Regions from separate parts of the Bradyrhizobium sp. 195 genome, predicted to be linked through region 1. Evidence: predicted binding sites of a transcription regulator. Region 1 holds the regulator's gene; each other region holds the start of a gene.

Region 1 (5,191 bases):
ACCACCGAAAGCGGCAAGGCCGGCGAGACCCCGGTGAAGCGCTATTCGATGATCGTGCCGGGCGCCGGCTTCTCCGGTTATGTCGCGGTGCAGATCCCGGAGAATGCGACCAAGATCTACACGGATGAAGCGGTGCGGCAGATGTTTGCGACCGCCGCCACCCGCAAGCAGGTCTCGGCCGAGGAGCAGATCGCGCTGATGCCGTTCAAGATCACCGATCTTGCCGACTTCAAGGACATCCGCACGCTGGCGCCCGGCTCGAGCATCATCCTGGCCGACGGCGACGAGAGCACCGGCTATGAGTCGAAGCCGTTCATGATCCTCGGCGTGATCGGCGCCACCCCGCAAGCCGCCGACGACCGCGCCCGCTTCGCCCAGGAGGCGGCGCTTCAGATCCCCGGCGTGCGCGAATCGCGCGTCACCATGTCCGAGCCGATCCGCATCAACGGCCAGCAAGGCTTCGAGACCCGGATCGACGGCGTCAGTGGCAAGGACAAGACCCCCGTCACCGTGGTGCAGTGGATCCGCTTCTCGAGCGGCGGCGCCTCGCTGCGCATCATCGCCAGCGCCCCGCGCGAGCAATGGCTCGCCGCCTTCACCCGCTTCCGCGCCGTGCGCGACGGGATTCAGCCGAAGGGGTAGTTGCATCTCCGAACGAGATGCGCTCCCTCCCCCGCCTGCGGGGGAGGGCTGGGGAGAGGGTATCTCCTCATTGGGACAATCTCCCGAGGATCGAACCCTCACCCGGCGCGCGGCCCACGCCCAACCCCTCACCAATACCGGCCGCATTTTCGGGCTTCTGTTCGTGTACGAACGGAACTAGGCTTCGCTCCCGTTGGATCATCCCAAGGGAGGCGAACGATGCTGGACCGACGACAAGTCTTGGCAATGCTCGGAACGACGGCGCTGGCGAGCCTCGCACCAACGGCGATGTTTGCAGCGGCATCGATCAAACCTGACGAGACCTCCGCGCTGCTCGTGATCGACGTGCAGAACTGCTTCCTGCCCGGCGGCAGCCTCGCGGTGAAAGAGGGCGAGCAGGTGGTGCCCGTCATCAACAAGATCTCGAAGGCGTTTGCGAATGTGGTGATGACGCAGGACTGGCACACGCCGGGCCACGTCTCGTTCGCGTCAGTGCATTCGGGGAAGAAGCCGTTCGAGACCGTCGACCTTCCCTACGGCAAGCAAGTGCTGTGGCCCGACCATTGCGTGCAGGGCACCGATGGTGCCGCGCTGTCGAAGGACCTTGCGATCCCGCACGCCGAACTCATCATCCGCAAGGGTTTTCACAAGGACGTCGACAGCTATTCGGCCTTTCTCGAGGCCGACGGCAAGACCTCGACGGGACTTGCCGGATACCTCAAGGGGCGCAAGATCAAGCGCGTCTTCGTTGCAGGGCTGGCGACGGACTTCTGCGTCGCCTGGACCGCGCTCGACGCGCGCAAGGCAGGCTTCGAGGTCTATGTGGTGGAAGACGCCTGCCGCGGCATCGACACGCAGGGTTCGCTGGCAAAAGCCTGGGCCGATATGGCCAAGGCCGGCGTGAAGCGGATTCAGTCTGCGGACATCGCGGCGAGCGCGTAGGCGACGCGCAACACTGCAAAACCCTCATCCTGAGGAGCGCGCCTCTTCGCGCGCGTCTCGAAGGATGAAGGCGCCCGCTGCAGCACCTTGGCCTTCATGGTGCGAGACGCCGCGCAAGCGCGGCTCCTCACCATGAGGGACTATTAGTTCGGCGCGTCGCTCGACTCGTTGTTGTTCGCCGCCGGAGCGGCCTTTGCACCGCCCTTTGCGACGCCGACCAAAGCCGGACGCAGCACGCGCTCGCCGATGGTATAGCCGGCCTGCATGATCTGGACCACAGTGCCCGACGGCACCGACGGATCGGGCACTTCGTACATCGCCTGGTGGAAGTTCGGATCGAACTTTTGGCCCTGCGGATCGAGCTTCTTCACGCCATGCTTCTCGAGCGCGTTGAGCAGCGATCGCTCGGTGAGCTCGACGCCCTCGATCAACGAGGTCAGGCCGGGATCGGCCGTGGCGCGGGCCTCAGCCGGAACGGCATCGAGCGCGCGCTGGAGATTGTCGGCGATGTCGAGCACGTCGCGGGCAAAGCCGGTGATGCCATAGAGGCGGGCGTCGGCGACTTCCTTGGCGGTGCGCTTGCGCAAATTCTCCATCTCGGCCAGCGTCCGCAACATGCGGTCGCGCGCCTCGGTGGCTTCCTTCTGCAAGGTTTCGACCGAGCCGGGCTCGGGATCGTCGGGCATGATGTAGGGCTTTGACACCACGGGCTCGGGCGTCGGCGCGGTCGTGTCTTCGGGTTGCCGGTCTCGATCGGTCATCGGCTCTAATCTCGAACTCGTTTCCAGGGATTGTTGGCCCGGATATCGGGCCTGGAGCCATGAAAATCAAGCGCCCGTGATCGGCGGAAACGCCGATCAGCCCCCCAGCAGCCGGCTGACGATGCGGGCGGCGTAGTCCACGGTCGGGATCACGCGGGCATAATTCAGCCGCGTCGGGCCGATCACGCCCAGGACGCCGACGATGTGGCCGGCGGCATCCCGATAGGGCGAGATGATGGTGGAGGAGCCTGACAGGGAAAACAGCTTGTTCTCGCTGCCGATGAAGATGCGCACGCCTTCGGCGGTCTCGGCCCGGCCCAGGAGGTCGATGACGCCGCGCTTGGTTTCGAGATCGTCGAACAAAAGGCGCACCCGCTCCAAATCCTCCAGCGCGTGGAGATCCTCCAGCAGATTGGCGTGGCCGCGGACGATGAGCTGCCGGTTCTCGTTCTCGCCGCCGGACCAGCTCGCGATTCCGGCCGAGATCACCTTCTGCGTCAGTTGATCGAGTTCGGCGCGGGCTTCCCCGAGCGCAGTCTCGAGCTCGAGCCGCGCCTCGGCCAGGGTGCGGCCGCGGATCCGCGCATTGAGAAAATTGCCGGCCTCGGTGATCGCCGAGGAGGGAACTCCGGGGGGCAGCGACAGCACGCGGTTTTCGACCTGGCCGTCCTCGCCAACCAGGATCACCAGCGCCTTTTCCGGTTCCAGCCGGACGAATTCGATATGCTTCAGCCGCGCATTGGATTTTGGCGTCAGCACCACCGCGGCGGCACGGGTCAGTCCCGACAGCCGCGTCAGGGCCTGGTCCAGCGCCGCCTCGACCGATTGCGCCTGGCCTACGGTGGCAAGCTGGCTCTGGATCGCCGCACGCTCATCCTCCGTGAGGTCGCCGACCTGCATCAGGGCATCGACGAAAAAGCGTAAGCCGAGTTCCGTCGGCAGCCGGCCAGCGGAGGTGTGGGGCGCGTAGATCAGGCCGAGCTGTTCCAGATCGGCCATGACGTTGCGGACCGAGGCCGGCGACAACGGCATCGCGATCAGGCGCGAGATATTACGCGAGCCCACGGGCTCACCGGTCGCGAGATAGCTTTCGACAATTTGACGAAAGATGTCGCGGGAACGCTCGTTGAGCTGGGCAAGGCCTGCGCGCGGCGCGATCAGCTGGATCGGATCGTGATGGGCCACCGACGGTAACTCCTCTCAGATCCTCATAATTTGTCCATCCCGGGCGCTTCTGACAAGCGTGGCGTTTGCGGGCACGAAATCAGGGGGTGAAAAAACCTTGCCGCCCACCCTCACCCCCCCTACAAGCACCGCCAACAGCCCTACACCTGCGAGTTTTGGAGGATTTCCCATGCGGCCAAGCCGCCGTGCGCCCGACGAATTGCGCCCCGTGACGCTGGAGCGTGGCGTGGTCAAATATGCGGAAGGCTCCTGCCTGGTGAAGTTTGGCGACACCCATGTGCTGGTGACCGCCACGCTGGAAGATCGCCTGCCGCCGTGGCTGAAGGGCCAGGGCCGCGGCTGGGTCACCGCCGAATACGGCATGCTGCCGCGCGCGACCTCAGAACGCACCCGCCGCGAGGCCTCCGCCGGCAAGCAAAGCGGCCGCACCGTCGAGATCCAGCGCCTGATCGGCCGCTCGCTTCGCACCATCGTCGATCTCGAAGCGCTCGGTGAGCGCCAGATCACGGTCGATTGCGACGTGCTCCAGGCCGACGGCGGCACGCGCACGGCCTCGATCACCGGTGCCTGGGTCGCGCTCGCCGATTGCATCAACTGGATGAAGGCGCGCAACATGATCAAGGCCAACGTCATGCGCGACAACGTCGCCGCGATCTCCTGCGGCATCTACAACGGCACGCCGGTGCTCGATCTCGACTACGCCGAGGATTCCGAAGCCCAGACCGACGCCAATTTCGTCATGACCGGCGATGGCCGCATCATCGAGGTGCAGGGCACGGCGGAACGCGAGCCGTTCACACAGGACGAGTTCCTGGCGCTGATGGCACTGGCGCGCAAGGGCGTTGCCCGTCTGGTAGACTTGCAGAAACTGGCCGTGGCGTAGTCAATAGGCCCATGCACCGCCGAATCACGGACAAGCTCGTTATCGCGACCCACAATCCCGGCAAGCTCGCCGAGATGCGGGAGCTGCTTGCGCCGTACGGCATCGCGGCGGTGTCGGCCGGCGAGCTCGGCCTCGCCGAGCCGGACGAGACCGGCAGCGATTTCCGCAGCAACGCGGCGATCAAGGCGATTGCGGCGGCCAAGGCGACCAAGCTTCCCTCCTTCGCCGATGATTCCGGCATCGTCGTCGACGCGCTGGACGGCGCGCCCGGCATCTACAGCGCGCGCTGGGCCGGTCCGAGCAAGGACTTCAACGCGGCGATGGCGCAGATCGAGCGGCTGTTGCAGGAGCGCGGCGCCACCACGCCCGACAAGCGCAAGGCGCACTTCGTCTCCGCACTCTGCGTCGCCTGGCCCGACGACCATCTCGAAGAGGTCGAGGCGCGCGTCGACGGCACGCTGGTCTGGCCGCCGCGCGGCAATGCCGGCTTCGGCTACGATCCGATGTTCTTGCCCGATGGCCACAACCGCACTTTCGGCGAGATGGAAAGCATCGAGAAGCATGGCCTGCCACCGCTTGGGCTCGGCCTGTCGCACCGCGCCCGCGCCTTCGTGAAACTGGCGGAGATCTGCCTTGAGCCGCGCTAAGGAAGCCTTCGGCGTCTACGTGCACTGGCCGTTCTGCCTGTCGAAATGTCCCTATTGCGACTTCAACAGCCACGTCCGCCACGCCGCGATCGACGAGGCGCGCTTCGCCTCCGCCTTCGAACGTGAAATCG
Region 2 (5,191 bases), 2.8 Mb from region 1:
CAGGCCCTCGCGATCGCTCCCGATTCCATTCAAGCTCACCTGGTGCTGGGCCTTTGCCTCGCCGGGCTTGGCCGGGTCGACGAAGCCCTGGCCAGCTTTGACAGAGCCCTCGACATCCAGCCTGACCTCCAGAGCGCGATCTCCAACAAGATATTCACGCTCGATTTTGTGGGGGACGCCACCGTCGAACGGCACCAGCAGGCGCGGCAGGTATGGTGGGAGCGTGTCGGCGCGAAGATCGCCTCGGAGGCGGCCGGACCGCATGACAACAGCCGCGATCCGGATCGCCGCCTCGTGCTTGGCTATGTCTCGTCGGACTTCAACGCGCATTCGGCTGCGTTCATTTTCAAGCCGGTCCTGCAACATCACGACCGGGCACAGTTCGAGATCGTTTGCTACTCTTGTTCGTCAAAAGTGGACACGACGACCAGCGAATTTCAAGGGATTGCCGACCGCTGGCGCGACGCCTCGCAATGGACCGACGAGCGTCTCGCCGCCGAGATCCGCGCCGATGGCGTCGATATCCTGATCGATCTGTCCGGCCATACCAGAGGAAACCGGCTCAGCGTGTTTGCACGCAAGCCGGCGCCGATCCAGGTCCATGGCTGGGGCCACGGCACTGGCACCGGACTGCCGACGATCGACTATCTGTTCTCGGACCCCGTCGCGATTCCTTTCGCGGTCCGGGATCTGTTTGCGGAAACTGTTGTCGACCTGCCGTGCTTTGTAACGCTGACGCCACTGCCGGCCGGGATCGAGCAGGCGCCGACCCCGGCGATCTCGAACCGCTTCGTCACATTCGGCGTCTTCAACCGCATCAGCAAGATTTCGGACGAGGCAGCGGAAGTCTGGTCCAGGATTCTCGAGCGAGTGCCGGGTTCGCGCCTGCTGATCAAGGATGTTGCGCTGGACGACCAGCTGGTCCGCGACAATCTGCTGGCGCGGTTTGCGGCTTGCGGATTGCCGGCCGAACGTATCGATCTGCTCGGAGCCACCTTGCGGGGCGAACATCTGGCATCGTTCAATCGCGTCGATATCTGCCTCGACCCGTTCCCGCAGAACGGCGGCGTCAGCACCTGGGAGGCCTTGCAGATGGGCGTGCCGGTGGTGGCGAAACTCGGCAACAGCCTGCCCAGCCGTGCTGCCGGCTCCATCCTCACGGCGCTTGGCCTGCCGCACTGGGTTACGGATAGCAATGAGGGATATATCGAAATCGCTGTCTGCCATGCAGTTGAGATCGGTGAACTCGATCGCTTGCGCCGCGACCTGCCTGGACAGATCGACTCCGCAGCCGCCGGCAACCCTGTCCCCTATGCGCGGGCGGTGGACGAGGCCTATCGCGCAATGTGGAAGCGCTATTGCAACGGCGGCGCATGATTGCGTGTTCGCGGGCGGACAGCGACACGCGCAGCCGATGCTAGTCCATCCTGCGCAGTTCCAACGCAGATATCGTAGGGTGGGCAAAGCGGAGCGTGCCCACCATGCCCATGCAATCGCGGAGAGATATGGTGGGCACGGCTCGCAAGCGCGCGCCTTTGCCCGCCCTACGAGACCGGTGTCCGCCTCAATGCAGCCGGAACACGCCATCCACGGCGCGCAGCTCGGCCGGCTTGATCAGCTTGGAATGCGCGACGGTGACCGAATGAAGGGGGCCGTCGAGCTTCTCCTGCCAGAACGCCAGGAAATCCTTCAGCGCCGGGAATTTCGGAAACATGTCGTAGTTCTGCCAGACGTAGGTCTGTAGCAGCGAGGGATGATCCGGCATCCGATAGAGAATTTGTGCCGTCGTCAGCCCGTAACCCAGCATCTGTTTCCGGAAGTCCTCGGAAACGCCCCCACTCCGCAAGTCCATGCCAACCTCCTTTGCAGGAGCGCATTCAAGGGCGGCTTGGTCGGTGTGCGCCTTACGAGCCACCTGGTACTGATGCGCTCACATGAGAGAAATGTGACGCAAACTGACAATTCATCTCAAGCCCAAAAGTTTAACAAGCTGTTGAAATTCAATGCGTTAGCAGCAGATGCGGCACCGTGCTAATACGGACCCGACCTCGGTTAACGATGGAAAAGAGATTCTGGCAATCCGCGCTTCCGGGTGCCGATTTTTCTGCTAGAAGCCCTTGCTCCCGCAAAATTCCTGTCCTATTTCAGCCTCGCCTGTGCTAGCACTCGCGGGCACCGATTGCTAACAATCTGAAAATCTCAACCCGAGCAAATGCTTAGGAGGACTGCATGAAATTCCGTCCGCTTCACGACCGCGTCGTGGTCAAGCGCATCGACGCAGAAGAGAAGACCGCTGGCGGCATCATCATTCCCGACACTGCCAAGGAAAAGCCCTCGCAGGGCGAAGTCGTCGCCGTCGGCCCCGGTGGCCGCGACGAAGCCGGCAAGCTGATCCCGATCGACCTGAAGGTCGGCGACCGCGTGCTGTTCGGCAAGTGGTCCGGCACCGAGGTCAAGATCGACAACGTCGACCTGCTGATCATGAAGGAAAGCGACATCATGGGCGTTCTCGACGTCCCCGCTTCCAAGAAGAAGGCGGCCTAAGAGCCCCTCTCTCCCTCCAGTCAAACATTCCAAGGAAAAACCCACATGGCAGCCAAAGAAGTCAAATTCTCGGTTGAAGCGCGTGACAAGATGCTGCGCGGCGTCGACGTTCTCGCCAACGCGGTGAAGGTCACGCTCGGTCCGAAGGGCCGCAACGTCGTGCTCGACAAGTCGTTCGGCGCTCCCCGCATCACCAAGGACGGCGTCACCGTCGCCAAGGAGATCGAGCTCGAGGACAAGTTCGAGAACATGGGCGCCCAGATGGTGCGCGAAGTCGCCTCCAAGTCCGCTGACGCGGCCGGCGACGGCACCACCACGGCCACCGTGCTCGCCCAGGCGATCGTGCGCGAAGGCGCCAAGTCGGTTGCCGCCGGCATGAACCCGATGGATCTCAAGCGCGGTATCGACCTGGCGGTGGAAGCCGTGGTCGCCGACCTCGTCAAGAACTCCAAGAAGGTCACCTCCAACGACGAGATCGCCCAGGTCGGCACCATCTCGGCCAACGGCGACCAGGAGATCGGCAAGTTCCTCTCCGACGCCATGAAGAAGGTCGGCAACGAGGGTGTCATCACCGTCGAGGAAGCCAAGTCGCTCGAGACCGAGCTCGACGTCGTCGAGGGCATGCAGTTCGACCGCGGCTACATCTCGCCCTACTTCGTCACCAACGCCGACAAGATGCGCGTTGAAATGGACGACGCCTACATCCTCATCAACGAGAAGAAGCTCTCCTCGCTGAACGAGCTGCTGCCGCTGCTCGAGGCCGTGGTGCAGACCGGCAAGCCGCTGGTCATCGTCGCCGAGGACGTCGAAGGTGAAGCCCTCGCGACCCTGGTCGTGAACCGCCTGCGCGGCGGCCTCAAGGTCGCGGCCGTCAAGGCTCCCGGCTTCGGCGATCGCCGCAAGGCCATGCTGCAGGACATCGCGATCCTGACCGGCGGCCAGGCGATCTCGGAAGATCTCGGCATCAAGCTCGAGAACGTCACGCTCAACATGCTCGGTCGCGCCAAGAAGGTGATGATCGACAAGGAGAACACCACGATCGTCAACGGCGCCGGCAAGAAGGCCGACATCGAGGCGCGCGTGGCCCAGATCAAGGCGCAGATCGAGGAAACCACCTCGGACTACGACCGTGAGAAGCTCCAGGAGCGTCTGGCCAAGCTCGCCGGCGGCGTTGCGGTGATCCGCGTCGGCGGCGCGACCGAGGTCGAGGTGAAGGAGCGCAAGGATCGCGTTGATGACGCGATGCATGCGACCCGCGCGGCTGTGGAAGAAGGCATCGTCCCGGGCGGCGGCGTCGCCCTGCTCCGTGCCTCCGAGCAGCTCAAGGGCCTGCGCACCAAGAACGACGACCAGAAGACCGGCGTCGAGATCGTGCGCAAGGCGCTCTCGGCTCCCGCTCGCCAGATCGCGATCAACGCCGGTGAAGACGGTTCGGTGATCGTCGGCAAGATCCTGGAGAACAAGACCTACGCTTACGGCTTCGACTCCCAGACCGGCGAATATGCCGACCTCGTCAAGAAGGGCATCATCGACCCGACCAAGGTGGTCCGTACCGCGATCCAGAACGCAGCTTCGGTTGCGGCGCTGCTGATCACCACGGAAGCCATGGTCGCCGAGCTGCCCAAGAAGGGCGGCGCCGGTCCGGCGATGCCCCCGGGCGGCGGCATGGGCGGCATGGACTTCTAAGGTCCGGCCATCTCAAGAACTACGAAACCCCGGCAGCGATGCCGGGGTTTTTGTTTGTGGGAAAATTCCATCCCCTCGTCATTCCGGCGCGCGCCCCCTTGGGCGCGAGCCCGGAATCCATAACCACGAACGTCAGTTGGTGATTCCCGGATACAGATCATCCCAATTGGGGTTCTGCTCCTCAATGAGACGGGTCTTCCAATCCCGTCGCCACTTTTTGAGCTCTTTCTCGCGGGTGATGGCCGTCAAGGGGTCGTCATAGATTTCGAACAAGACGAGCTTGTCGACGCCGTACTTGGTCGTGAAGCCGGGAGCCGCTTTCGTCTTGTGTTCGAACACGCGACGCACGAGGTCGTTCGTTACGCCTATGTAGAGCGTGCCGTACTTCTTACTCGCGAGAATGTAGACATAGTAGGCCATTCCATCCGCCTGTGGTTATGGATTCCGGGCTCGCGCTTCGCGCGCCCCGGAATGACGGGAGCCTCACCTTACCTTCCCCAGCCGCTCGATGTGCGGCTCGCCGTCTTCGTCGAGCGACCAGAAGATCCGCGTCACCTTGCCGACGAGATTGTCCATCGGCACGAAACCGAACGTCGACATGCGGCTGTCGGTGGAATTGTCGCGGTTGTCGCCGAGCACGAAGAAGTGGCCCGGCGGCACCGTGAAGACGCTGGTATTGTCGAGGAAACCGTTGTCGACGCAATCGTTGGTGACATAGGACGCGCCTTTCGGCAGCGTCTCGCGCCAGCGCTTGACCTTGACGCCGCCATCGACACCGCAGGCGTTGTCGGCGAGCCCATACTCGAGCGCGACGCGCGTCACCGGACGGTCATTGAGGATGAGCTGGCCCTGCCGCATCTGGATGCGGTCGCCGGGCAGCCCAACCACGCGCTTGACGTAGTCCACCGAAGTGTCCTTCGGCGTCCGGAACACGACGATGTCGCCATATCCGGGGTCGGCG
Region 3 (5,191 bases), 1.3 Mb from region 1:
TGCATCTTTCAAGCTGACCACCCGATAGTTTGCAGACTTACTCGGAAATACAAGGAATATTGATTTTTGACGACTGAGTGGGCTTATCTTTTCGACTTTGCAAGCCTAACAGCCTGCATTGAACGCGGCGGCAATTTCGCGGCGAGCTTAGAGCAAGCGCATCAGGTGTCAGCCGTTTCATAAGCGATGGAGTTGGCGGGGAATTCGTCGAAATGCGTGAACTTCTGATCGTTTTTGTGGCGCTTACAATAGTGTTCGCAGCACGCGGCCGGCACCAAGATGGCTTTGTGCCGCGGCTGACCGCGTCCCTGCCGCCAGTCAACGTGCCCTAGTCTTATTATCGTGGTCGAGTAGCTCGGCCATTCGGCTTTGCTCTCACAGATCCGGGCGGGCGGCTTTCCCGCACCCGGCTCTTCCCGGGGGTAACCCGCGTCATATCCGCGCCTGTGCCCAAGTGCGAGTGATGCGTGGAACGAGCAGACGGAAGCGTGCCGTCAGGGTGTCGAACTCGGACCAGCCCATGCGCCGACTTTTCTGGCTCCGCCGTCTCAGACAACGCAGCCAGGTCCGACGTACTTCGCGGTAGAAGCCGTTGAGCGCTGGATAATCGTGCGGCCTGCCATAGTAGCCATAATGCCCACGCAGAACGGCCGCGAACCGCTTATGCTGTGTGTGTGTTTCGGCATGGATGCCGATAAGCTCCCGATCCAACGCCGATTGACAAGCGGCCTCCTAGGTGTTCAGTCCCGAGGTCAAGTGGAGTGGATCGAGCCGGAAGCGGTCCGGCTCTTTTGCCCAGGCCGTGCAGATGGCTTCGTAGGGTGTAAGGCCACGTAGGGTCTTTAGCCGCTTGGCGAAGTTGTAGCCGTCCAGGAAGGCAGCGAGGTGATCCTGGAGCTGGCGGTGGGTCTCGTAGTGGTATCGCCGGATAGTCGCCTCCTTCAGCGTTCGGTTCATCCGTTCGACCTGACCGTTCGTCCAAGGATGGCTGGGCTTGGTGAGCCGATGCTCGATGCCATGATCTCGACAGGTCCGATCGAAGGGATGGCTGCGCCAACGGGCGGTTGGCCCGCTCCGGTTCTTGGGCAAGTCAGCGAACTGGATGCCATTGTCTGTGAGTACGGTGTGGATTTTGTAGGGGACAGCTTCCACCAGTTCGTCGAGGAAGGCCCTGGCGGTGGCGGTGGTTGCCGTCTTCGTCAATCGAGCGAACGCGTACTTCGAGGTTCGGTCCACGCCCACGAAGAGGTAGAGCTTCCCCTCTTCGGTACGGACCTCGGCGATGTCGATGTGAAAGTATCCGATGGGATAGGCCTTGAACGGCTGTTTGGCTGGCTTGTCGCCAGCGACCTCCGGTAGGCGGCTGATCCCATGGCGCTGTAGGCACCGATCCAAGGATGACCGCGTCAGGTGCGGTATCGTCGGCTGCAGGGCATAGAGGCAGTCATCAAGGGGCAATAGTGTGTGCCTGCGGAAGGCGACGACCGTCTAAACGCATCCCAATCTTAGAACGAAGTCAGCCGACGATTCGCATTTGAACCGGCACCAGATCGGCGGGCCTTTACCAGCTCGAATTTAGGGCAGAGGAATTGAACTGTTAGGCGACATTAGGTCGAGAGACAGAGCCGTACGATTCACTCAGAAGAAGGGTGCTCGGCGGCAAGCGGAGAAAGTGATCTGGGGCAGCCCCCACAGAGATCCCGCGCGCCCAGCCCGATTTTCCTACTACAAACACTTGTTCCCCAAAAAATCGGTCCTATTTCAGCTGCGCCTGCGTTGGCACTCGCAGGCCGCGATTGCTAGCAATCGGGAAATCATCAACTGGTGTAAATGCTTAGGAGATCTGCATGGAATTCCGTCCGCTTCACGACCGCGTCGTGGTCAAGCGCATCGACGCAGAAGAAAAGACCGCTGGCGGCATCATTATTCCGGACACTGCCAAGGAAAAGCCTTCGCAAGGTGAAGTCATCGCCGTCGGCCCCGGCGGCCGCGACGAGAGCGGCAAGTTGATCCCGATCGACGTGCTGGTCGGCGACCGCGTCCTGTTCGGCAAGTGGTCAGGCACCGAGGTCAAGATCGACGGCCAGGAGCTGTTGATCATGAAAGAGAGCGACATCCTGGGCGTTCTCACCGACGTGTCCGCCAAGAAGAAGGCCGCCTAAACCATCGCTCGCACCGCTCATCCTGAGGAGCGCCTGCTGGGCGTCGCCAAGGGTGAGACCAAGTAAAACATTCAGGAAAACTCACATGTCAGCTAAAGAAGTCAAATTCGGCGTCGATGCACGCGACAAGATGCTGCGCGGCGTCGACATCCTCGCCAACGCGGTGAAGGTCACGCTCGGCCCCAAGGGCCGCAACGTCGTGCTCGACAAGTCGTTCGGCGCTCCCCGCATCACCAAGGACGGCGTCACCGTCGCCAAGGAGATCGAGCTCGACGACAAGTTCGAGAACATGGGCGCGCAGATGGTGCGCGAAGTCGCCTCCAAGTCCGCCGATGCGGCCGGCGACGGCACCACCACCGCAACCGTGCTCGCGGCTGCGATCGTTCGTGAAGGCGCCAAGTCGGTTGCCGCCGGCATGAACCCGATGGACCTCAAGCGTGGTATCGACCTGGCCGTGGAAGCCGTCGTCGCCGACCTCGTCAAGAACTCCAAGAAGGTCACCTCGAACGACGAGATCGCCCAGGTCGGCACCATCTCGGCCAACGGCGACGCCGAGATCGGCAAGTTCCTCTCCGACGCCATGAAGAAGGTCGGCAACGAGGGTGTCATCACCGTCGAGGAAGCCAAGTCGCTCGAGACCGAGCTCGACGTCGTCGAGGGCATGCAGTTCGACCGCGGCTACATCTCGCCCTACTTCGTCACCAACGCCGACAAGATGCGCGTTGAGATGGACGACGCCTACATCCTCATCAACGAGAAGAAGCTCTCCTCGCTGAACGAGCTGCTGCCGCTGCTCGAGGCCGTGGTGCAGACCGGCAAGCCGCTGATCATCGTCGCCGAGGACGTCGAGGGCGAAGCCCTCGCGACCCTCGTCGTCAACCGCCTCCGTGGCGGCCTGAAGGTCGCGGCCGTCAAAGCTCCGGGCTTCGGCGATCGCCGCAAGGCCATGCTGCAGGACATCGCGATCCTGACCGGCGGCCAGGCGATCTCGGAAGATCTCGGCATCAAGCTCGAGAACGTCACGCTCAACATGCTCGGTCGCGCCAAGAAGGTGATGATCGACAAGGAGAACACCACGATCGTCAACGGCGCCGGCAAGAAGGCCGACATCGAGGCGCGCGTGGCCCAGATCAAGGCGCAGATCGAGGAGACCACCTCGGACTACGACCGTGAGAAGCTCCAGGAGCGTCTGGCCAAGCTCGCAGGCGGCGTCGCGGTGATCCGCGTCGGCGGCGCGACCGAGGTCGAGGTGAAGGAGCGCAAGGATCGCGTTGATGACGCGATGCATGCGACCCGCGCCGCGGTCGAGGAAGGCATCGTTCCGGGCGGCGGCGTCGCCCTGCTCCGTGCCTCCGAGCAGCTCAAGGGTCTGCGCACCAAGAACGACGACCAGAAGACCGGCGTTGAGATCGTGCGCAAGGCGCTCTCCGCGCCCGCTCGCCAGATCGCGATCAACGCCGGTGAAGACGGCTCGGTGATCGTCGGCAAGATCCTGGAGAAGGAGCAATACGCCTACGGCTTCGACTCGCAGACGGGCGAGTACGTCAACCTGGTCACCAAGGGCATCATCGACCCGACCAAGGTGGTCCGCACCGCGATTCAGAACGCTGCCTCGGTTGCGGCGCTGCTGATCACTACCGAGGCCATGGTCGCCGAGCTGCCGAAGAAGGGCGGCGCCGGTCCGGCAATGCCTCCGGGCGGCGGCATGGGCGGCATGGACTTCTGATCCAACTCTCTCTAAAATGCGATCCCCGGCAGAAAAATACCGGGGTCATTTTTTGCTCGCGACTTTTTCAGTTCGTTGTTCTGATCTCGCGCTATGCGCTGTGGAAATGACGATCAGCAGTTGCTAGACGTTGGTTTTGCGAGTCTGCTGGTAGGCATGTCACCGGCAGGACGAGCGGGTGATCGCCGTTCTGCACAGCCTTTCCCTGCGGCCTCAACGTCGGCGGCCGGTCAAGGCGAACACCTGAGAACGCCCGGTCGCGGTAGCCACCCATTGGCGCTACTGACTTAAATAGCATCGGTTCCGGCGCCTATCCATCGCTGTAAACGGATGCGCGAGCTAGGTGGTGGTCCCCGGGAAGAGCGATCCTCATCTCTCCTAATTTGGGCCGATCTGTTGCACCGTCCACAATCAGAAGAAGAACATCGCCAACTCAATCGAGACGGAAGATCTTTCGCCCAACCGCTACAATTTCCCGGTCGGTCGGAGGATTACTTGTCTCGACGTGCAGAGTGAGATCCGGCCTGTTCACTCTCAGGAAATTCATCAGCTCGGTCTTCTCGGTTCCCGGTCCGATGATCAGCAGATCAGTGCAGTTACTCAGGGCCCGACCTACCCTGACGACAAACGTCGGATCGTCATTCACGTCGGCAGAGCCAGTATGCGCTTTGCAATCAAGACGCTGGGGCGCCAAATGCGCGCGTACGGCCGTCGCGCTGACGCCCGTTAAACCTATGGAGAATATCTTAGCAATGAGGTGGTCGATCCACACGACCGCGTGCGAATGAATCTGAGTTGTCATATCGCTCATGAATGGATTCCATTGCATTTCGTAATTCACCTCTCCGTCGGAGCGCAAGCCCGCACGCAAATTTCCTGCGGCTGACTCAAGTGATCAGCGTAAATCGACTCGCTACGTTGATGTAACCGAGAACAGATCGCGTTAATTGAGCCCTGTGCAGCTGGAAAGTGTCCACAACTTCATGCCGCACGCCGCCTTCTTGACGATCGAAGGCTTGTGCATTCTCCGCTCCATGTCGCCCACTGCTCCGAGATGGATTTAACGCGCCATTGCGAATGCTCGAGCGCAACGAAGGAGAGCTCTTGTGGCTTTGAGAGTTCTAGATATTCAGGTTTGCGAAGCCGAAGCCATCCCGCCGGACGTGGGGATAGCTGGAGTGAAGCCATAGAGCACAACGACATCCCGCAGTGGTGGGTCATGACATACACGGATGCGGCCTGGTCACTGATCTCTCCGACCAAACGCGCTGATATTGACAGGCCGCCATTTGCACTGGCGACC
Region 4 (5,191 bases), 1.2 Mb from region 1:
GCCGGCGCGCTCGGGATCGACCGACATGTTGATGGTCTGCTCGCCGGCGCGCAGCGCATCGCAGCCGACGTTGAGGCTCGCCAGCGTCACCTCGACCTCCTGGCCCCTCAGGCTCTTCAGGAAGTCGGTCGCCGCATCGAGCTTGACCTTGACCGCGATCGCCTCCGGCGAGACGTCGGTGAAATCCTTCGGCTGCGGCATGATGCCGTCGTCGGAGGTCTGGTTGTCCTGAAATTCCTTCTCGCTGAGGTCGGAATTGTCGGGTGAGGTCACCTCGGTCACCACCTGGCCAATGCTGATCTGGCCGCGGAATTCGAAGCTATCCCCGGCCTGCTTGCGCAGCAGCTTGACGCTGACAGGAGCCTTCTCGCTCATGCTCTGCGTGGTGCCCGTCAGCGTTTGGCCGGCAACCTGGAGATTGACGACGAAGCGGTCCTTGCGGTCGGAATTCTTTGCGACGGGATAGCAGACGTCGAGCACGGCCGCCGTGACCGTCTTGCCCTGACGCGTCTCCTTGAGGATCACATCGGCATTGCCGTCCATGAGCCCGTCGATCGAGGTGAAATAGCGTGTCTCCACGCCCCCGGGCGCCGTGGCCTTGGGTGACAGCTTCATCTGGGCGGAGGCGACCTCCGGCGAAGCTGCGAGCAGAACCGCCAACAGGGCTGTCGAACAAACCAGAAGCGCACGCATCGATGAAACCTCGCGCAATCGAATCGGCGCGCCACCGTAGTGGGTTTTGGCCGTCGGTTGAATCGGAAAGCTGAAGGCAGGGTCTGCAAAAAAGAAGGCCGCCCGGAGGCGGCCTTCGCAACATTGTAATGAAAGGATCGGCTTAGAAGCCGCCCATGCCGCCGCCGGCGGGCATGGCGGGCGCGGCTTCCTTCTTCGGCGTCTCGGCGACCATGGCCTCGGTGGTGACCAGCAGGCCGGCCACGGAGGAGGCGTCCTGCAGCGCGGTGCGCACCACCTTGGCGGGATCGATGATGCCCTTCTCGACCATGTCGACATAGTCCTCGGTCTGGGCGTCGAAGCCGAAGGTCTCGGACTTGTTCTCCAGGATCTTGCCGACCACGATCGAGCCTTCCACGCCCGCGTTCTCGGAGATCTGACGGATCGGGGCTTCCAGCGCCTTCAGCACGATGTTGATGCCGGCCTGGACGTCGGCATTGGCGTTGGTGAGACGGCCCACGGCCTTCTTGGCGCGGAGCAGCGCGACGCCGCCGCCGGGGACGATGCCTTCCTGCACCGCGGCGCGGGTGGCGTTGAGGGCGTCCTCGACGCGGTCCTTCTTCTCCTTGACCTCGATCTCGGTCGCGCCGCCGACGCGGATCACCGCGACGCCGCCCGCGAGCTTGGCCAGGCGCTCCTGGAGCTTCTCACGGTCGTAGTCCGAGGTGGTTTCCTCGATCTGGGCCTTGATCTGGCCGACGCGGGCCTCGATCTCCGGCTTCTTGCCGGCGCCCTTGACGATCGTGGTGTTCTCCTTGTCGATCACGACCTTGCCGGCGCGGCCCAGCATCTTCACCGTGACGTTCTCGAGCTTCATGCCGAGGTCCTCGGAGATGAGCTGGCCACCGGTCAGGATCGCGAGATCCTCGAGCATGGCCTTGCGGCGATCGCCGAAGCCAGGCGCCTTGACGGCTGCGACCTTGAGGCCGCCACGCAGACGGTTGACGACCAGGGTGGCCAGCGCCTCGCCCTCGACGTCCTCCGCGATGATGACGAGCGGCTTGCCAGACTGCACCACCGCTTCCAGCACCGGCAGCATGGCCTGCAGGCCCGAGAGCTTCTTCTCGTGCAGGAGGATGTAGGCGTCCTCGAGCTCGGCGGTCATCTTCTCGGGGTTGGTGACGAAGTAGGGGCTGAGATAGCCGCGGTCGAACTTCATGCCCTCGACGATGTCGACTTCGGTGTCGAGCGACTTGTTCTCTTCGACGGTGATGACGCCCTCATTGCCGACCTTCTGCATCGCCTGAGCGATCATCTTGCCGATGGCGGCATCGCCGTTGGCCGAGATGGTGCCGACCTGGGCGACCTCGGAGGAGGCCGCGACCGGCTTGGCGCGCTTCTCGATGTCCTTGACGACGGCGGCCACCGCGCTGTCGATACCGCGCTTGAGGTCCATCGGGTTCATGCCGGCGGCAACCGCCTTGGCGCCTTCGCGCACGATAGCCTGGGCCAGCACGGTCGCGGTGGTGGTGCCGTCGCCGGCGAGGTCGTTGGTCTTGGAGGCGACCTCACGCACCATCTGGGCGCCCATGTTCTCGAACTTGTCCTCGAGCTCGATCTCCTTGGCGACGGTGACGCCGTCCTTGGTGATGCGGGGCGCGCCGAACGACTTCTCGATGACGACGTTGCGGCCCTTCGGGCCCAGCGTCACCTTGACGGCATTGGCGAGAATGTCGACGCCGCGCAGCATGCGATCGCGCGCGTCTCCGGAAAACTTGACCTCTTTGGCAGCCATATTCTGCAATCCCTCTGGTTTCGTGATGTGTCTATCGCTCGCCTCGTCGCATCATGTCCGGGGGTCCGCAGGTCGAACCCGGTGGAATGATGGATGCCCGGATCTCGGCGACCCGGGCATGACATTCAGCGGCTGTTCAGGCTGACGGCCTTAGGCCAGAACGCCCATGATGTCCGACTCCTTCATGATCAGGAGATCTTCGTTGTCGATCTTGACCTCGGTGCCCGACCACTTGCCGAACAGCACGCGGTCGCCGACCTTGAGGTCGATCGGGGTCAGCTTGCCGGCCTCGTCGCGGCCACCGGGGCCGACGGCGACAACCTCGCCCTGGGATGGCTTTTCCTTGGCGGTGTCCGGAATGATGATGCCGCCCTTGGTCTTTTCCTCGGCGTCGATACGTTTGACCACGACACGGTCATGCAGCGGACGAAATTTGGATTTAGCCATGACGTTTCCCTTTGGAGGCTCGCTTCGGAAGTAGTGGAAGTGGGTGGGGCGGCGCTTCCGTCCACCCCCTATCCCGAGGATCGAACGGCGCGCTTAGCAATCGGGCTTTCCGAGTGCTAATAGTGGGCCCGGAAATATGGCTTGGCCGCGATCCTGTCAAGCAAAGGTGGTTAAGCGATTGGTGAGGCGGATATAGCATGGTGGCATTGGAAACTTGTTCGGGGCGCCGACGTATCAAAGGACGTCATTGCCCCGGCAGCGGTTTTGCGCTTGGCTGCGGGAGGGGTGCGGCCATGGTTTTGTCCGGGGGAATGCCATGATCAGTTCAGCTCACGCGCGCACGGTTGCCAATCTGGCGGCCGCCTCTTGTCTGGCGCTGCTGCTGGGCGCATGCGGCGGCGGCATGAGCCTGCCGTCCTTCTCGTCGTCCTCGCCGCCGCCCGAAGCCGAGCCGGGAGTAGCCCCGGAAATGCCTGCGACCATTCGCGGCGACGAGATCGTCGGCCGCTGGGGTCTGGCCTCGTTCCAGAACCCGGCCGACCGCGCCCGCACCGAGGCGGCCGCGCGGGCCCAGTGCAAGAATCCCTATGTGATCACCGCCGGCTCCTCCGGCGGCGTGATCATGCACCTGGCCGACCAGGCAACGCCCCAGGAGCTGCGGCTGAAGGGCTCGCCGAGCGGCAAGAACTACATCGGACCGGCGGGGCCGACCCCCGGCGACCAGGACCGCGAAATCATCTCTTTCGACGGCCGCGTCCTGATCACCCGCTTCATCGACAAGGACGCCGCCACCCGCTACGGCAACATGGTCTACGTCCGCTGCGCGCCCAGGGCGTGAGCGGGCACCGGTCCAACCACACGTCATTGCGAGCGTAGCGAAGCAATCCAGACTGTTTCAGCGGAGGCAGCCTGGATTGCTTCGTCGCTTCGCTCCTCGCAATGACGACAAACAAAAAAACGCCGGCTTGCGCCGGCGTTTTGTTCTTCTCTATCTCGCGTCCGCTTAGTCGAACAGCGCGTCGATGTCGTCCTGCGAGGCGTGGCCGACGTCGCCGGTGAGCTTCGGACCGTTGAGAAGCTTTTCGTCCTCACTGCGATTGTCCACCTGCGCCGGCACGTGGGACTTGATCGCGTCGACCCCGCCCCAGATGTCCATCATCGCATTGATGTGCTGCTCGATGAACTTCATCGTGCCCATGACCTTGCTGATGCGCTGGCCGGTCAGGTCCTGGAAGTTGCAGGCCTCGAAGATCGAGATGACGCGTTCCTGGATGTCGTCGGCGAGCCGCTTCTGCTGGTCGACCGAGTCCACCTTGGACATTGCGCTGGCGGCCTGGTCGATCGATTCCGCGGCTTCGAGGATCTGCTGGGTCGCCTGCTCGGTGCCGCCGACGACCGCGCCGAGCTCGCCGTTGACCTTGGCCATTTCGCCACCGTCAAAGCTCTTGCCGTGCAGCGTCGCGATCTCGCGCTTGGTGCGGTCGATGGCGTCATGGATGAGGTCGAGCTCGACCTTCAGCTTCTCGCACTGCTCGATCTGCGCGCGATAGGTGTCGAGCATGGTACGAGCCTCGGAGAGCTCGTGGGCGGTGGAGGCGTCGATGGCCGCCATGGCTGCGCTACCCGACAGGGGCACGCTGCCCTTCGCCATCTGGGCGCGGATCGCACGTAGTTCGGCCATGATCTCGCTATGCATCGGGATTGCCTCTTCGGTTACGTCCAAAATCGGCATCTCGCCACCAGCGATATCCTCGACGCGAAAACGTTTGCGGTGAACAGCCATCAGGATACTCCCCCCACCTCACTCACGCGTCTTTGTAGTCAGAAGCGATTTAACACGAAGTTCACAGCCGGAACTGTTGTGCGGCGTCGCGCGACGGCGCGCAAAGAAGCGATTAACCATGGCCTCGCCGCGTTCATCGAAAATAAACGCTGATCGCCAAATTGCCCCTCGGTTGACGACGTGGTGAATCCAAACGCCCGATACGTTTACCAAACGAAACGGCTTTTGCTTTTTATTGACCACGTCGAGGGGCGCGGACCAGCCATCAGCTCTCCACGGCGCATGTGATCTAGACGAAACAGTACAGAGTACGTCGATGTTCAAGAAAATGTCTGTTGCGCTGCTCGGCAGCGCTTGCACCTTCATTGCCGGCGCAAACAGTGCCAGCGCCTTCGACAATAGCGTGCCGAACGATCCGCCCGCGGTGCTCTACCAGCCGCGGGTGCCGCCGGCGCCAGTGCGCGTCGCGTCCAATTCGAATATGGGCGGCGGCT

What was found. The regulator HrcA, encoded in region 1, represses chaperone genes, less so after heat shock. The targets are predictions, from matches to a motif close to GTTAGCACTCNCNNNNNGNGAGTGCTAAC.
Region 2: the regulator HrcA is predicted to act here: its motif matches at 2,159-2,187, upstream of IVB26_RS26065 (co-chaperone GroES).
Region 3: the regulator HrcA is predicted to act here: its motif matches at 1,776-1,804, upstream of groES (co-chaperone GroES).
Region 4: the regulator HrcA is predicted to act here: its motif matches at 3,007-3,035, upstream of IVB26_RS33570 (co-chaperone GroES).

What each region holds. Positions count from the first base shown of each region.
Region 1 covers NZ_CP082161.1:38,887-44,077, reverse strand. The annotation lists gene IVB26_RS00235 (hypothetical protein) at 1-642, shown strand, start outside; gene pncA (bifunctional nicotinamidase/pyrazinamidase) at 862-1,584, shown strand; gene grpE (nucleotide exchange factor GrpE) at 1,728-2,345, opposite strand; gene hrcA (heat-inducible transcriptional repressor HrcA) at 2,442-3,530, opposite strand; gene rph (ribonuclease PH) at 3,700-4,413, shown strand; gene rdgB (RdgB/HAM1 family non-canonical purine NTP pyrophosphatase) at 4,425-5,060, shown strand; gene hemW (radical SAM family heme chaperone HemW) at 5,047-5,191, shown strand, end outside.
Region 2 covers NZ_CP082161.1:5,570,076-5,575,266, forward strand. The annotation lists gene IVB26_RS26055 (O-linked N-acetylglucosamine transferase, SPINDLY family protein) at 1-1,377, shown strand, start outside; gene IVB26_RS26060 (usg protein) at 1,565-1,852, opposite strand; gene IVB26_RS26065 (co-chaperone GroES) at 2,230-2,544, shown strand; gene groL (chaperonin GroEL) at 2,590-4,230, shown strand; gene IVB26_RS26075 (GIY-YIG nuclease family protein) at 4,363-4,650, opposite strand; gene lepB (signal peptidase I) at 4,714-5,191, opposite strand, start outside.
Region 3 covers NZ_CP082161.1:1,300,780-1,305,970, reverse strand. The annotation lists partial or broken gene IVB26_RS06105 (IS481 family transposase) at 733-1,485, opposite strand; gene groES (co-chaperone GroES) at 1,848-2,162, shown strand; gene groL (chaperonin GroEL) at 2,248-3,888, shown strand; gene IVB26_RS06090 (hypothetical protein) at 4,322-4,699, opposite strand.
Region 4 covers NZ_CP082161.1:7,190,559-7,195,749, reverse strand. The annotation lists gene IVB26_RS33580 (hypothetical protein) at 1-693, opposite strand, end outside; gene groL (chaperonin GroEL) at 836-2,467, opposite strand; gene IVB26_RS33570 (co-chaperone GroES) at 2,618-2,914, opposite strand; gene IVB26_RS33565 (hypothetical protein) at 3,231-3,752, shown strand; gene IVB26_RS33560 (protein phosphatase CheZ) at 3,918-4,697, opposite strand; gene IVB26_RS33555 (L,D-transpeptidase) at 5,014-5,191, shown strand, end outside.